One region of the Paenibacillus konkukensis genome, then DNA from elsewhere that is predicted to be linked to it. Evidence: predicted binding sites of a transcription regulator. Region 1 holds the regulator's gene; each other region holds the start of a gene.
What was found. The regulator Rex, encoded in region 1, represses fermentation and respiration genes when NADH is low (regulators of the CRP and FNR family bind a similar motif). The targets are predictions, from matches to a motif close to TTGTGAAATATTTCACAA.

Region 2: a site for Rex is predicted at 2,713-2,730, ahead of SK3146_RS11285 (cytochrome ubiquinol oxidase subunit I). Genes of this name have one in related genera too.
Region 3: a site for Rex is predicted at 2,802-2,819, ahead of hcp (hydroxylamine reductase). Genes of this name have one in related genera too.

What each region holds. Positions count from the first base shown of each region.
Region 1 covers NZ_CP027059.1:1,208,820-1,214,324, forward strand. Annotated here, with positions in the region: gene SK3146_RS05185 (amidohydrolase) at 1-100, opposite strand, end outside; gene SK3146_RS05190 (DUF47 domain-containing protein) at 371-991, shown strand; gene SK3146_RS05195 (inorganic phosphate transporter) at 1,020-2,018, shown strand; gene SK3146_RS05200 (redox-sensing transcriptional repressor Rex) at 2,115-2,735, opposite strand; gene dinG (ATP-dependent DNA helicase DinG) at 2,732-5,505, opposite strand, start outside.
Region 2 covers NZ_CP027059.1:2,644,296-2,649,800, forward strand. Annotated here, with positions in the region: gene SK3146_RS11275 (mechanosensitive ion channel family protein) at 94-1,356, shown strand; gene SK3146_RS11280 (aldo/keto reductase) at 1,517-2,491, opposite strand; gene SK3146_RS11285 (cytochrome ubiquinol oxidase subunit I) at 2,805-4,160, shown strand; gene SK3146_RS11290 (cytochrome d ubiquinol oxidase subunit II) at 4,157-5,176, shown strand; gene SK3146_RS11295 (putative protein N(5)-glutamine methyltransferase) at 5,278-5,505, opposite strand, start outside.
Region 3 covers NZ_CP027059.1:6,443,234-6,448,738, reverse strand. Annotated here, with positions in the region: gene SK3146_RS27995 (chondroitinase-B domain-containing protein) at 1-947, opposite strand, end outside; gene SK3146_RS27990 (ABC transporter substrate-binding protein) at 1,371-2,705, shown strand; gene hcp (hydroxylamine reductase) at 2,893-4,185, shown strand; gene SK3146_RS27980 (FAD-dependent oxidoreductase) at 4,275-5,505, opposite strand, start outside.

The sequences.
Region 1 (5,505 bases):
ATGTAATCCGGTTGTCTTCTATTACCATACAACCGTTAACGATCGGATGTTGTTCATTCCATATAATGAATTGTCCGTTAGTAATTATCGTTTTTTTCATAATCACCTTATCCTTTCCGACTCCTAGCATCAACCTCCACTGTACAACTTCGTTAGCCGAAAAGCAAGTAATAGAGCGGCTGTCAAGAGGTTTAACCGCTGCATCATTAATGTTTGATGAACATATTCTGAATTGGATAAACTATGATTGCATTCCCTTACTCTGATGTGTTATTTTTATTTTTGGTGTTCATTTTCACGCTTATTCTACATTATTCGCGATCATTATTCGTTGTGTAAATTATTTACATATATTGAAGGAGGCTGTTTCATGCTTTTCGCCAAAAAGAACGATACCGACTTTTTGCTCCTGCTGATCAAAGCGTCGGAAAATACGCTGCACGCGGCGCAAATGTTTCGCAACGCCGTAATGGGAGATCAACCGCCCGCAGCGTTCTATCCTCAATTGAAGGATTTAGAGAACAAAGGCGATCAGATTACCCATCAAATTTTCAAAGGGCTGAACAAAGTGTTCATTACCCCATTGGATCGGGAAGATATTATGGAACTTGCCTCCAAAGTCGACGATGTCATCGACGGGATCGAAGCGACGATCGCACGTTTCGATTATTTGAACATTAACGAGAGCGATAAGTATATGCAGGAGTTTTCCGCCGTTCTTGTTGCCAGCTGCCAGCATATTCTCGATGCCTTCAAACTATTGTCCAAAAAGAAATATATGCAAATTACCGAACATACCGTCCAAATCAACAGCTTGGAGAACGAGGCCGACCGGTTAATGCGGGAAGGAATTCGCGAAATTTTCTTGAATCCTCAAGACCCTTATCACGATTTCAAGCTTAAGGAGCTCTATGAACGCCTTGAGCAAACTACGGATGCCTGTGAAGACGTAGCGAACATTTTGGAAAGCGTCGTATTGCGTTATTCGTAAGCTGCTTCGCAACCGGTAGGAGGTAATTATGTTAACCCTTTTGTTCATCATCGTAGGATTGGCTTTGCTGTTCGATTTCATCAACGGCTTTCACGATACGGCCAATGCGATTGCAACATCGATATCGACCAGGGCATTATCCCCTAAGGTAGCCGTTTTTTTCGCGGCCACCCTCAATTTTATCGGAGCGGTTTACTCCTCTGAAGTGGCCAAAACGATCGGCGGCAAAGTCGCCAATCCGGCAACCATCGAAAACGGGGTTACCGTTGTCATCGCGGCATTAATTACGGCTATTATATGGAATTTAGTCACTTGGTATTTCGGCATTCCTTCCTCCTCCTCGCATACGTTGATCGGAGCTTTAGCCGGCGCCGTCGTGGCCGGTGCGGGGATATCCGCAGTCAACTGGAGCGGCTTTAAAGAAATTATCGCTATTCTGATCCTGTCTCCCATGATCGCTTTTGCAACAGGATTCATCATTATGTGGATCATTAAACAGATCATTTTTGCCAGCGGCAATCATTCCCGCTCGAAGCTAAATCGAATGTTCCGGTTTTTTCAAATTTTTTCGGCCGGCCTTCTCTCCCTGTCGCACGGAGGCAACGATGCTCAGAAAGCAATGGGAATTATCGTTTTCGGAATGGTGGCGTTAGGGTACCAAACCAATTTGGACGTGCCGTTATGGGTTAAATTATGCGCGGCTACCGCCATGGGCCTCGGCACTTCGATCGGCGGATGGAAGATCATCAAGACCATGAGCAAAAATCTGATTAAGATCGAGCCGATCAACGGGTTCGCTTCCGATCTGAATTCATCCATCGTTATTCAGATTTCGACGGCAATGGGGATGCCGTTGTCCACGACGCATGTCATTTCGTCCTCGATTATCGGGACGGGATCGGTACTGAGGTTTCACGACGTAAAGTGGGCGACCGTTACCAAAATGGTTATGACTTGGGTCATTACGATCCCGATTAGTATGGCGCTCTCTTATCTCATCTACAAAGTCGTTTCTCTCGTCATTTGAGCTTGATTTCTCCTTACATACGATTAACCGTTACACGCCCAAAAAGCCTACATCGCTGTAGGCTTTTTTTGACGTACTTTTTTGACGTATAGGTTTCTAATCAAGATAGTACGCGAGGCTTTGCAGCTCCGTCGTAAAATCGGCGTGATGCACCCGAATTTCATTCGGAACTTTAATAATAATCGGAGCAAAATTCAAAATCGCTTCGACTCCGGCCTCGACAAACTGATTGGCTACTCCTTGCGCTTCAGCGGCAGGAACGGTAATGATCCCGATTCTTACATGCAGCTCTTTGATCGCTGCTTTGAGCTCTTCCATCGGCTTCACATTCAAATTGTTGATCGACTCCCCGATCTTCGATGCGTGCGCGTCGAAAACGGCGACAATTTTCATATTATCTTTCAAATAAGCGTTATAGTTGCATAATGCCCGCCCAAGATTACCCGCTCCGACGAGCGCTACCGGAATCACTTTATCAAGCTTTAAAATTTGCCGTATTTTTTCGATTAAATAGTCGACGTCGTAGCCGATTCCTTTTTTGCCGAACTCTCCGAAATAGGCGAGATCTTTGCGGATTTGAGCCGGGTTAAGATCCAGCTTTTGACCCAAATCCTGCGAAGATACCGTATTCACGCTTTTTTTGCTCAATTCGTTCAAAAACCGTAAATAGACCGGCAGTCTGCGAACGACCGCTTCGGAAATTTTAATTGTTTTCATACGTCGCTTTCCCCCATCCACTGCTTAATTCTCGGTACCAATTGATTGGTCGGCATATGCTCGATTTTGGGGCCGGGCAGCGAGTACAAGAAGTACTTTCCATATGTCGTATCAATGACCCGGGTATCATATATAATGACGATGCCTTTATCGTTCGCCGTCCGAACCAATCTCCCGAAGCCCTGCTTAAAGCGGATCACGGCCTGGGGCACCGACAGCTTCATGAAAGGATTTTGGTTAAGCTTCTTCAAATTTTCCGTCTTCGCTTCCACTAACGGATGATTCGGAGGCTGGAACGGAAGCCGCACGATCGCCAGACAGCTCAGCGCGTCGCCGGGAATGTCCACGCCTTCCCAGAAGCTGCTCGTTCCCAGCAGTACGCTCGCCGGACTGTTCTGGAACAAGCGGGTCAGCTTGCTCCGGTTGCTGCTGTCAACCCCTTGACCCAATACCTGAATGCCAAAAGGGCTCAGCACTTCCTTCAATGCCGCGTGAGTGAGCTTCAGCATCCGGTTGGACGTGAACAGCACCAGCATACGTCCTTTGGTCTCCAGCGCTACCTCGGCAAGCGATTGCGTCAGCCGGTCCAAGAACTGCTTCTCTCCTGAATTGCCGCGAATGCTGGGGAAATCTCTTGGAATCGCCACCAGCGCCTGCTGACGATAATTGAAAGGAGAAGGCAGCTGCACCGTCTTCAGTTTGGCCTGTACGGAGCCGTCCTTCACTTCTTCAAGTCCCAGCTGCTCGCAGGTATAATCAAAAGACTTGCCTACGGAAAGCGTAGCCGAGGTCATGATGACGCTGTCTTTTACCTCGAAAAAGTGCTGCTGAAGCATCGGGCTGACGTCGATCGGAACGCAAACGAGCTGCAGCGATTTGCTCTTGTTATGCTGTCCCCCTTCAAGCCAATATACGTAATTGTCGTCCGGCATCGTCATAAAAAAATGCAGATTGTCACGGTGACGGTACAGCTCCTTGACGGTGCCGCCGATATCGGTTACGACTCCCTGAAGATCCTGCTCGTCTTGAAGCTCCTTCATTTCGCTGAGCATTTTATCCAGTTTTTTCAAAACCTCGGAGCAGTTCAAATAAATGTTCTCTTCGAGAACAAGCAGCTTATCCCACGAGCTTGGCGTCTGGTCTTTCTTAATCCGGAATACAAGCTGTCCGCCCTCGGTTTGCGACGGATCGGAACGCGAGGCAAGCAGTTGGTACAACAGCTCGGCCAGTTCGTCCCACTGTTCCTTAATCGCAACGATTTTCGGAATGACCGCGTCTATAACGCCGCTCCACGCTTGCGCCCGCTCCGATTCCTCGCGCTGCAGCCTGGCCTTCAGGGAAGATAATTGGCCGCTGCGGCCGTCTTTATACAACCACCATAACGTATTCAGGAAAGCCCCGTAGAACAGCTCGATACCCAAATGCTTGCTGGCTACTTCCTCGAAATGATGCGCTTCATCGATAACAAGATGCTTATAGGACGGCAGAAGCCGGTTTTCCGCCTTCGTATCCGTAAACAGCATAGAGTGGTTGGTTATAATGACATCGGCCGTATTGGACTCATGCCGGGCACGATGATAAAAGCAGCGTTTGAACCAGGGGCATGCTCTGTTCAGACAGGAATCGGAATCGCTTGCCACCGTATGCCAAAACTGATTGCCTTTATTCGTGGCAAAATGCAGCTCTTCTTCGTCGCCCTGCTTCGTTTCGCTAAGCCAGACAAGCATTTGTCCGGCCGTGATCCGGTCTTCTTTGCCGTTTTCAAAATCTTGAAGATTCATTTTATGCTCGAATTTGCGCAAGCACAAATAATGACTTCTTCCTTTCAACACCGCCGCGCGAAAGCCCACCGGAAATAAACTGTGCAGAAGCGGTATGTCTCTTTCTCTAATCTGCTCCTGCAAATTGATGGTGTGCGTACTGACAAGCACCTTCTTATCCTTCTTCAGCCCGTAATACAGCGACGGAATCAAATAACCGAGCGATTTGCCCGTACCGGTTCCCGCTTCGATCATCAGATGCTTGCCTTCTTCGAAAGCGGCTTCGACCTCTTCCAGCATCTTCACCTGAGCTTCGCGGTCCTCGTAGGACTCGAAACGGATTTGCAGCTGCTGTTTGAGCCATTCATAAAATTCGGCGAAGCTATCCGGAATCGATTGCATTTCGTCGTCCTCGCGCACCGGCTCTTCGTTGCCCCACTCATCCACATTGATGGCAAACTGGCGAAAATAACGTCCTTCCTCCGTATCCACAGAGGTAAACATTTCCTTATACGCTTTCATTTCATGAAGAAACCATCCGAGATCGCTAGTCACTTCATCGAAAATAAGGGATAACCGCTGAAGCGTAAGCAGCGGCAAGCTTTGGAGCCTCTCCAAGCAGCGCAGCCAAACAAGCGCCGTCGCTTCGGCGTCGCTGTCCGCCTGATGCGGCCGTTCATGCTCAATGCCGAGCGACTGGCAAACCATGTTTAGCTGCAGGCTGCCCAAATACGGAAACAGCACGCGCAGCGTATCCATCGTGTCCAGCACCTTGCCGTCGAACGGAAAATAACCGTGCTCATCCAGAGCCCGCTGCAAGAATGCCAAATCAAAGGCAATATTATGCCCGACCAGGACGGTATCCTGCAAAAGCGGCACCATTTGCCCAATAACCGTATCAAGCTCCGGGGCATCTTTGACCATCTCATCGTCAATGCCGGTTAACGACGTTATAGAAGAAGGTATACCTATCCCGGGATTGACCAGAGAAGTATACCTGTCGATGATGT
Region 2 (5,505 bases), 1.4 Mb from region 1:
TGACGGGTTTGGACCGTTCAGGTAAGATAGTAGGTAATAAACTCCCACTTGTGCGTATTACAAGGGGGACTTTTTATTTTTCAGGAGGCGATTATGGAATATATTACAAAGTTACTTGAGAGTATGGGTTTCCATGGAGCTGCAACTGTTTATCTTGCCGATGCAATATTGATCGCTGGGATCGCTTTGCTTTGTATCTTTGCCAATTATGTTACGAAGGGAATTGTACTGAAGCTTGTTACTGCGTATATACGAAACCACAGTCGGACGACTTGGAATCATTACATTCTAGATCATAAAATCATTCAGAGGCTCTCTCATCTTGTACCGGCCATCATTATTTACTATTTCTCTTTTTCGTTCCCGCTCTATACGTACTTAATCGCGAAGGGCGTCTTCGTCTATATGATCATCGTGATGATTTTCGTGCTGGATGCGCTGCTGAATGCCATCAACGATATCTATATTACCTATGAAATATCCAAGACCCGGCCCATTCGCGGCTATATACAGGTCGTTAAGATCTTTTTATTTACGATCGGCGGCATTCTGGTCATCTCCAATTTAATCGGTCAAAGTCCGCTGATTTTGCTGAGCGGCATCGGCGCTTTATCGGCTGTTCTGCTGTTAATTTTCAAGGATTCCTTGTTGGGGCTGGTTGCCGGCGTCCAGTTGACGGCCAATGACATGGTGCGGGTTGGCGATTGGATCGAGATGACTAAGTACGGGGCTGACGGTGACGTGATTGATATTTCCTTAAATACCGTCAAGGTACAAAACTGGGATAAAACCATTACTACGATTCCGACGTACGCCCTAATCTCGGACTCGTTCAAAAATTGGCGGGGCATGCAAAACTCCGGCGGCCGCCGGATTAAACGCGCAGTTTATATCGATGTAAGCAGCATAGCTTTCTGCACACCGGAAATGATTGAGAAGTTTAGAAAAATTCATTTTCTGAATGAGTACATTGCTCGTAAAGAAGCAGAAATCGAGCAATACAACCAGGAAAACGGTATTGATCGTTCCGTAAGAGTGAATGGCCGTGCGATGACGAATATAGGCGTATTCCGGGCATATATCCAGAGCTATATAGAGCACCACCCCAACATCCATGAGGGAATGACTCGTATGATCCGGCAGTTGGCTCCAGAGGAGACAGGAATCCCTTTGGAAGTTTACGCTTTTACCAATGACATCAACTGGGCTGTATATGAGGGCATACAATCTGATATTTTCGATCATATTCTTGCGGTCGCGCCGGATTTTGGTCTACGGATCTTCCAGAACCCGACCGGCCATGATTTGAAAAGCATGGTACAGGATGAATCCGAAAAAATGCTGTTACGAGGATAGCCTATCTGAACGTATCGTTATTGAGACATAGATGATGCCAAAAGAGCCGTTCGAGCTTATACATAAACGAACGGCTCTTGCTTTATTCTTCCGGCGACATTCCCAATGAGTGATGGCGGCGATCATGGTTTCACAGGCGCATCACCTTCCTTAGGCGGAATTATGAATGCCCGACGACTCGGTGCGGTACATACGGTTCCTCCAAAAACGCAATCTCTTCAGATGTTAATTTAATGGAAAAGGCAGCTTCCGCATCCTCGAGATGAGAAATCTTCGTAGCCCCGACGATGGGGGCGGTTACCGGTTCTTTGTGCAACAGCCACGCCAGTGCGATGTGAACACGGCGAACGCCATGTTTTTCCGCAAGAACCGCGACGCGGTCGACCACCAATTGATCCACGTCCGCTGCGGCATCGTATTTTTGTTTTGCAATTTGATCGGTATCGGCCCGATGCGTAGATGCTTCCCGCGCCAATCTTCCTCCTGCGAGCGGGCTATACGGAATGACCCCGATTTTTTCTTCCTTGCAGAGCGGCAGCATCTCCCGCTCCTCTTCGCGGTAAATGAGGTTTAAGTGATTTTGCATAGATACAAATCGAGTCCAGCCGTTTTTCTCGGCTATATGCAACGCCTTTTGGAACTGCCATGCCCACATGGCGGAAGCGCCGATGTATCGTGCCTTACCAGCCTTGACTACATCGTGAAGCGCCTCCATCGTCTCTTCGATGGGCGTGTTATAATCCCAACGATGAATTTGATACAAATCGACATAGTCGGTTTTCAATCTCTTAAGGCTCTTATCGATTTCGCTCATGATCGCTTTGCGGGAAAGGCCGGCGCCGTTGGGCCCATGATGCATCCGTCCATGTATTTTAGTGGCGATAACAACTTCATCGCGGTTTGCATAATCCCTGAGTACGTTTCCAACGATCTCTTCGCTCGTTCCCTCAGCGTAGACGTTTGCTGTATCAAAAAAATTAATTCCAAGCTCCAGTGCCTTTTTTATGATTGGGCGAGCGCGCTCCTCATCGAGCACCCAACGATGATGCCCCTTCTCCGCGTCGCCGAAGCCCATACAACCAAGACAAATCCGGGACACATCCAAACCGGTATTCCCAAGTTTCGTATAATCCATTTCGTTGTTCCTCCCTTATTTGCTTAAATAAAAATCAAATGGGCGATTTTATGAACGCTGCTTGTTTTATCAACTCACGTTTTAGTCTAAACAGAATCAACATGCTTGCAATAATCAATTCCTCGCGATGTGTGGATTAATCAACAAACGATCAATAATTGTCGATTATTTCGGTAAGATCATCATTTTGTAACGATAAGTTCACCTCCGTTTCACAGATTATGTGAATTAAATCACAATGATCATTTATACTAACGTCAAGGGAATAGGTAAACAATAAAACCATATCCTACCTTATAAGGAGTTGATGATCATGATGACCTACGACCCGGTGGTGTACAGCCGCATTTTAACGGGGCTCACGCTCGGATTTCACATTATTTTCGCTACGATCGGGGTCGGCGTTCCCGTAATGATCGCCATTGCCGAGTTTCTCGGGATCAAGCTGAAGGACCCTTATTACACTTTGCTTGCGCGGCGCTGGGCGCGAGGCTTCGTGATTACCGTCGCCGTCGGGGTCGTGACCGGCACCTCGATCGGTCTGCAGCTTAATTTGCTGTGGCCGAGCTTTATGCAAATCGCCGGTCAAGCTATCGCGCTGCCGCTGTTTCTGGAGACGTTCGCCTTTTTCTTCGAAGCGATCTTTCTCGGCATTTATTTGTATACGTGGGACCGGTTCCGTAATCCCTGGACTCATTTCTCCCTTGCACTTCCCGTCATCATCGGCTCTTCGGCATCGGCTTTTTTCATTACCGTGGTGAACGCCTTTATGAATACGCCGCAAGGCTTCAAGCTGTCGGGGCGTACGATCGTCGATATCGACCCGCTCGTCGCCATGTTCAACCCGGCTACGCCGACGAAGACGGCGCATGTGCTCTCTTCCGCCTACATGACGAGCGCCTTCGTGCTGGCGGCGGCGGCCGCCGTATCGCTGCTCGCCGGAAGGAAGCATATCTACTACCGGAAAGCGCTGAAGCTGACGATGCTCGCCGGGCTCATCTTCTCGCTGCTGACCGCCTTCATCGGCGATCTGTCCGGCAAATTCCTCGCCGAATACCAGCCGGAGAAGCTGGCCGCGGCCGAATGGCATTTTGAGACGACCGCCCGGGCCTCTCTCGTCGTCGGCGGCGTATTGACCGAGAACCAGGAAGTCCGCTACGGACTCAAGCTGCCGTATGCGCTCAGCATCCTCGCGTTCGGCAAGCCGAACGCCGTCGTAACGGGACTGAACGATATACCGGCCGACGAGCGTCCGCCGCTGTATATCCACTACTTGTTCGACGTTATGGTCGTCATCGGCAGCCTGCTGATCGTGCTCTGTATCGGCTATATTCTATTCTCCCGCAAGGCGCGGGCGGCTAAGGGGCAGGCGCTGCCCCGCTGGCTGCTGCGCTGCATCGCGGCATCGGGACCGCTCGCCATGCTCGCTATCGAATGCGGCTGGATCTTCGCCGAAGCCGGACGTCAGCCGTGGATTCTCCGCGGCTATATGAGAACGGAGCATGGAGCGACGACGGCCGCTCATGTGGACTGGATGCTGCTCTTGTTCTCGCTGCTGTACATGCTGCTGGCCGTAACCGTCTGGGCCGTGCTGCGCAAGCTGTTCCGCACCAACACAGCCGAACAGGAAATGATCAGCCGCGGCATCGAAGGAGGCGAACCGAGATGAATATCGAGCTCATCGGCATTACGGTTCTATGGCTATTTCTATACGGGTACCTGATCGTCGCATCCATCGATTTCGGGGCCGGTTTCTTCAGCTATTACAGCATGATCACCGGACGGAAGCATCTCGTTCACGGCATCATCGAACGCTACTTGTCGCCGGTCTGGGAAGTGACGAACGTCTTTCTTATTTTCTTTATGGTCGGCATGGTCGGATTTTTCCCGGACACCGCCTATTACCTCGGAACCGGCCTGCTCATTCCGGGGAGCATAGCGATCGTTCTGCTCGCTATCCGCGGCTCCTACTACGCCTTCAGCACATACGGAGCGAAGGACAACCCGGTCTACCTGCTGCTGTACGGCAGCAGCGGTCTATTCATCCCGGCCTCGCTGTCCATCGTGCTGACGATCTCGGAGGGCGGCTATATCGAGGAACGGGGCGGTCAGGTCGTCCTACAATACGGCAGGCTGTTCACAAGCCCGTATGCCTGGTCCGTCGTTATTTTATCGCTGGTCAGCATTCTGTTCATCTCCGCCTCCTTCCTGACCTACTATGCGGACAAAGCGAAGGATTACAAGGCGATGGAGGTGCTGCGCGGCTTCGCCATCGGCTGGAGCGCGCCGACCATTCTGGCCAGTCTGCTCGTCTTTTTCTCGATCCATGCCCACAGCCCGTGGCATTTCGAGAGAATGATGGAGCTGGCCTGGATGTTCGCTCTCTCCCTCCTCTGCTTCCTGGTCGCAACGTATTTGATCTGGCAGCGCAAGCGGCTGGGCGTCGCCTTCATTATGGTCATGCTGCAGTTCGCCTTCGCCTTCTTCGGCTATGGCGCGGCTCATCTGCCCTATATCTTGTATCCGCTCGTCACAATCCATGCCAGCGTCACAAGCCCTACGATGGGCGTCGCGCTCATTATCGCGTTTATCGCCGGCTTGCTGCTGCTCATCCCTTCGCTGTATCTGCTGATGCGCTTGTTCCTGTTCAGCGCTTCTTATGTGCAGGGTAAGAACGGGAAATAGTTATCGGGGCGGGAGGTTGCGGGGGACCAGCAAAAAACAAACCGGAGTCGGACAAGGAAATCCTTCGTCTGCCTCCGGTTTGTTTGCATTGACGTTGATGTTCATAAATCAACTCTTCCATTCATACGATCTGCCCGTGTCCCGGTAATAACCGTAGCATCTTCTTCTTCCGATCGTACCATTGTAGAGCGAAGTCCGTATTGAGCCAAAAGCTCTGCGGCCAATGGCGCCTGGCGCTCGCTCGTCTCGATCAGAAGACAGCCGTTCCGTGCAAGCCAGGATGGTGCGGCGGCGGCAATTTTGCGCAAAACGTCAAGGCCGTCGGAGCC
Region 3 (5,505 bases), 2.7 Mb from region 1:
CCGTTCCCGTCCCCCTGATAAGTGATAAGCGGAGCGGTATCGGTCTTGTTCCCGAAGTCGTTGCGGTCGATTTGGTTATGATTGCTGTTAGCGCCGCTGACTTGAAGCCAGATCAAATCGCCCCCCGTAGCCGCCAGCGCGAACTTGTTCCGGGTAATCCGGATATGATTGGAGCCGTCCAGCAGTACGGCGGTTTTGCCGCTGTTCGTAAACTTCAGGCCCTCTACGGTTACGTAGGACGAATTGGAAATTTGCAGAGCCGCGCCTCCCGAGATGATCGCCTGGCCTTGATTCGCCGCTTTGATTGTAATCGGGCTGCCGGAGGTACCGTTCTTGCCGCTGACGACGAAGGCGCTGCTTTGCGTATAGGTTCCGTTCGCAAGCACGATGGTCGTTCCGGCGGACGCGTGATTAATCGCATCCTGCAGCTGCGCGGAGGTAGATACGTTCACCACGCCGGACGGTTCGCTGCCGTAAATTTCGATCTCCGTGTAGCTATTCCACAAACTGACGGAATTGCAATGGCCGACAATGCGGACATAGCGCACGCCGCTGACATCGGGAAAATCGAACGTTTGCAGCGAGTCGTTCAAGCTGCTGACGACGCCGCTCTGCGCCGTCGTAAACGCGCTGCCGTTCGCCGAAGTTTGAATATCGAAAGTAAACGTACGCGTCGATCCGCTTTGAAAAGCCATCTTAATGTACGAGACTTGTTTGGCTGCTCCCAAATCGAGCTGAATCCATTGGCCGTCGCCGCTCGCCGACCAGCGGGTCGCCAAGCTTCCGTCGACGACGTTGGCCGGAACGTTGCCGTCGTCGGCGCTGGCGGTTACTCCGGAAGCGGGCACCGTCAGCTTGATGTCGGCCGCGTTCCCGATCCCGGGCAGCATAGCGAACACAAGAAGCAGGCACAAGAACGCCGCAAATGCGTTTTTACAATTTTTCATTAGCCGCACATCCTTCACATAAATGATGTTTTTTTTCAAAACAATTTTATTGCCGGACTGTTGGCTTCCCTCTCCTCTCGACGAAAAATAAAGCGGTTTCATATCGGTTCGAGTGCGCACTCAATTCATTTATAAGGGCTTTTCTCCCAAAAATAAATCATCAAAACATAAAATGGCACTTAAAAATCGCAACTAAAACCTGAAAAATCGGAGTTTGGCCCCTATGGTATCAGCAGCCTCCGCAAGAAGACATCCCCCCTATTCCGCAGCTGGCGGACGCGGCGGCCCGAGCCGCCATCTAATCCTTTTTTATCCTCAGTTTCCATTTTGATGATCATTTCACATTTTGATGATTTCTTTCTAAAGCCGATTCCTTTATAAATAAATTGGAATCGTTCACAAATTATTCAGGGGGTGTGCGTATTGAAGAAATATTACGGATGGAAGCCGTCGCTTGCGGTCCTTATTGCCGCATCGGCCGTCTTATCCGGCTGCATGGGAGATCCGGGCGGGGGCGCCGGCAAGGTTGAGGAAGCTGAGACTCCGTCAGCCGTTAACGAGCCTGTAACCGTTAAACTGGCGACCAGCCAAGGGATTTTTAACGAAGCCGAATTCAAGCAGTACATAGTCGATCCGGTCGCCAAAAAGTACCCGAATATTAACGTGGAGTACATCAATACCTCGGAAAAAGGCTCCTCGCTCAACGAGATCATCGCTGCCGGCAACATTCCGGATATCGTCGTCGGTTACGGGTCCACCATCAAATCGCTGATCGAGCTGCAGCTTTTCTATAATATGGAACCGCTGATCAAGCAGAACAAATTCGATGTGAACCGGATTATTCCCGAGATGATCGATTACATCAGAGTCAACGGCGGCAGCAACGATTTGGGCGGCTTGCCCGTGTACAACAATGCATTCGGTTTGTTTTACAATAAAACCTTGTTCGATAAATTCGCCGTGCCTTATCCGAAGGACGGGATGACCTGGGAGGAAATCGGGGATCTCGGGAAGAAGATGACGAGAAATTACGACGGCGTCCAATATCGCGGGCTGTTCCCGGACAACGTGAACCGGATGGTCAATCAGATTACGCTGTATCAGCTGGACAAGGACAATAAGGCGACCATAACGACGGACCCTTGGAAAAAAGCGTTCGATCTATGGGAAAGCATCTACAACTATCCCGGCAACTCCGACGCTCCTTATAATACAATGAATTTCGGCGAAAATCAGAAGGCGTTCGTCGAGGGCCGGCTGGCGATGATTACCGGATACAGCAGCACAGTCAACGCGCTAAAGAGCGCGCCGGATATGAACTGGGACGTCGTAACTTATCCGCAGCACAAAGATAATATGGGATTCAGCACCAACGTAGATACTCCGAATATGTCGATCACCGCCCAAAGCAAAAACAAACAAGCCGCCTTCCTCGTCATTGAAACCGCATTGTCCGACGAAGTCCAGCTGCAGTTGGCGCGAAACGGGAAAATGTCCGTCCTGTCCAGCGAGAAGGTGAAGGAAGAGTTCGGCAAAGCCATTCCCGAATTCGCCGGCAAGACGTACAACTTGAGCAGCATGACCCGCCTGAAGCCGTCTGTCCCCCGGATTTCCAAATATCAGGGCAGCGATACGAACAAAGTTATTCTGGACGCTTATGAAAGCGTACTCAAAAAAGAAAAGGACATCAATACCGCCCTGCGCGATGCGGATGAACAGATTAATGCCATCGTGCAGGCGAAAATAAGACAAGAATAGCCTTTTTCAGATTATCCGCAAGCTGCGCCCGATTCGGGCCCGCCTCACCTCTTAACCATGCGCCGCCGAGACGCTGTCACGATTTCGCCGGAAATGTTGTGACGGCCGTCACATGCGCGTGCTCCCGCTTCTGATAAGCTAAGCGTTGTAAGAAAACATTAGCGAATCAGCGAATGGAGGAAGACTTATGTTTTGTTACCAATGCGAACAAACGCCGAGCGGCGGCTGTAAGGTGATCGGGGTATGCGGAAAAGACGAGACGATCGCCAGCTTGCAGGATACGATGATTTTTGCGTTAAAGGGGATTGCCGCGTATGCGACGCATGCCCGGCAGCTTGGCTATACCGACCCGGAAGTGGATAAAATCACCCATGAAGCGCTTTATATGACTTTAACCAACTCCAATTTTAATCTGCAGGAGCATCTGGATATGGCCATGAAGGTCGGCCATGCCGCCGTGCGGATCATGGATGTGCTCGACCGGGCGCACACGACGCATTTCGGCGTCCCCCAGCCGGTCACGGTGCCGCAAAATAAAATCGAGGGCAAATGCATCGTCGTGACAGGGCATAACCTGTACGCGCTGGAGGAGCTGCTGAAGCAGACGGAAGGCAAAGGCATCCATATTTACACCCATTCCGAAATGCTGCCGGCGCACGGGTATCCGAAGCTGAAGCAGTATGCGCATTTGAAAGGCAATATCGGCAAAGCCTGGTATGACCAGCGCCGGTTATTCGAGCAGTTCCCGGGAGCGATTCTGGCGACGACAAACTGCGTGATGCCGATCAAAGGCACGTATGCGGACCGTTTCTTCTCCTATGAGGTAGCCGGTCTTGAGAATGTCACGAAAATCGTCGGCGACGATTTCTCTCCGCTCATCGAGCGGGCGCTGGAGCTGCCGGAGGCGCATATCGACTCCGATCAGGTGCTTACGACCGGCTACCATCACGAAACTGTGATCGGGCTTGCGCCGGAGATCATCCAAGCCGTTCGGGACGGTCTGATCAAGCGTTTTTTTGTCATCGCCGGCTGCGACGCCCCGGGCAAAGGCGGCGAATATTACCGCGAGCTCGCCACCTCGCTTCCGAGCGACACCGTCATTTTGACGACGTCCTGTGGCAAGTTCCGCTTCAACGATGTGGATTACGGAACGGTGCCCGGCACCGGCATCCCGCGCTACATCGACTTGGGTCAATGCAACAACTCCGGCTCTACGGTCAAAATCGCGCTCGCGCTCGCCGACGCCTTCGGATGCAGCGTGAACGAGCTGCCGGTGAGCATCGTGCTGTCCTGGTTCGAGCAAAAGGCCGTGGCCATTCTGCTTGGCCTGTTCAGTCTCGGCATCCAGGATATCCGGATCGGTCCGAAAGCGCCGGAATTTATTAACGAAGGCGTATTGAACGTCCTCGTCGAAAAATTCGGGCTGAAGCTGATCGGCGACGCGCAGGAGGATATGGCAACCATGCTTGCGCTGCACTAATCTTGGGCCGGAGCTTCCGCTTCACGCAACAAATCCCTCTGCCTCTGCGGCTTCATGTCCGCCGAAGCAGGGGGATTATTGTATCAGGGCTACGTCAGCTCGACCTGCGCAAGCGCCTCCTTGGCCGGCCCCTCGATGACATCGCCGCTGTACGAATACCGCGAGCCGTGGCAAGGGCAATCCCAAGTCCGCTCCGCTTCGTTCCACTCCACTTCGCAGCCCATATGCGTGCAGGTCGTATCGACGACATGCAGCTTTCCGGCGGCATCCCGGTAGGCTCCGGCTTTTTTGCCGTTCACCTGTACGAGCGCGCCTTCATCCGGCGACAAATCTTCCGGTTCTTTGTGCGGCGTCTCCAGCTGGCCTGTCAAAAAATGCATCGCCACGTCCGCATTTTGCTTGATAAACGTCTTGATGCTCGGATCGGCGTGAAATCGGCGCGGGGTAAACACTTCCTCGTAAGGGCTCTTCTCGCCCGTAATCAGCTTCGCATTCAGCATCGCCGCAGCGATGCCGCTTGTCATACCCCATTTGCGGAAGCCGGTGGCGATCCAATGATTCGGAACGCCGGGCCACGCTTGACCGATATACGGCATGTTGTCGAGCGTGTACAAATCTTGGGCGGACCAGCGGTACAATATGTCCCGAAGCCCGAACGTCTCTTCGCCGAACTTCTGCAAATGCTCGTAATATTGGAACGTGCATATGCCTTGTCCCGCCTTATGCCCTTCGCCGCCCAGCAGCACCGCCGGCTCGCCGTCGATGAGCAGCGGACGCAGAGAACGCTTCGGCTCCTCGGCGCTGATGTACATACCTCCGGGATACGGCTGCTTCGTCCGGACGGCGAGCACATACGACCGCTCCGCATGAAGCCGGGCGAAATAAAGCCCCTTCAAATCGCGATACGGAAAATGGGAGGCGCTGACGACATGGCTGCATGTAATTTGCGGTCCGTGCTTCGTCCTTACGGTCGGCCGCGTCTCCAAGGTGGAGCCTACCACCGTCGTTTGCTCGAAAATTTGCCCTCCCATACGAATAATCTCCTCCGCAAGCCGGGCCAGAAACGGAACCGGATTGAAGCGAGCCTGACGTTTCATGATGACGGCCGCTTTCGTTTCATAGGGCAGCGGCGCCGTATCGGCATAAGCGCTTGGGATGCCGAGCTTCTCGTAGGCTTTATACTCGGCTTGAATTTTCTGCACATAATCGTCGCGGCTTGTATAGACGCAGGCATCCTCTTCGCTTAACTGACAGTCGACGCCCAGCTCGGCGGCTGTCGCCGTGATCCATGTTAGCGCTTCATGGTTCGCCTCGTAATAT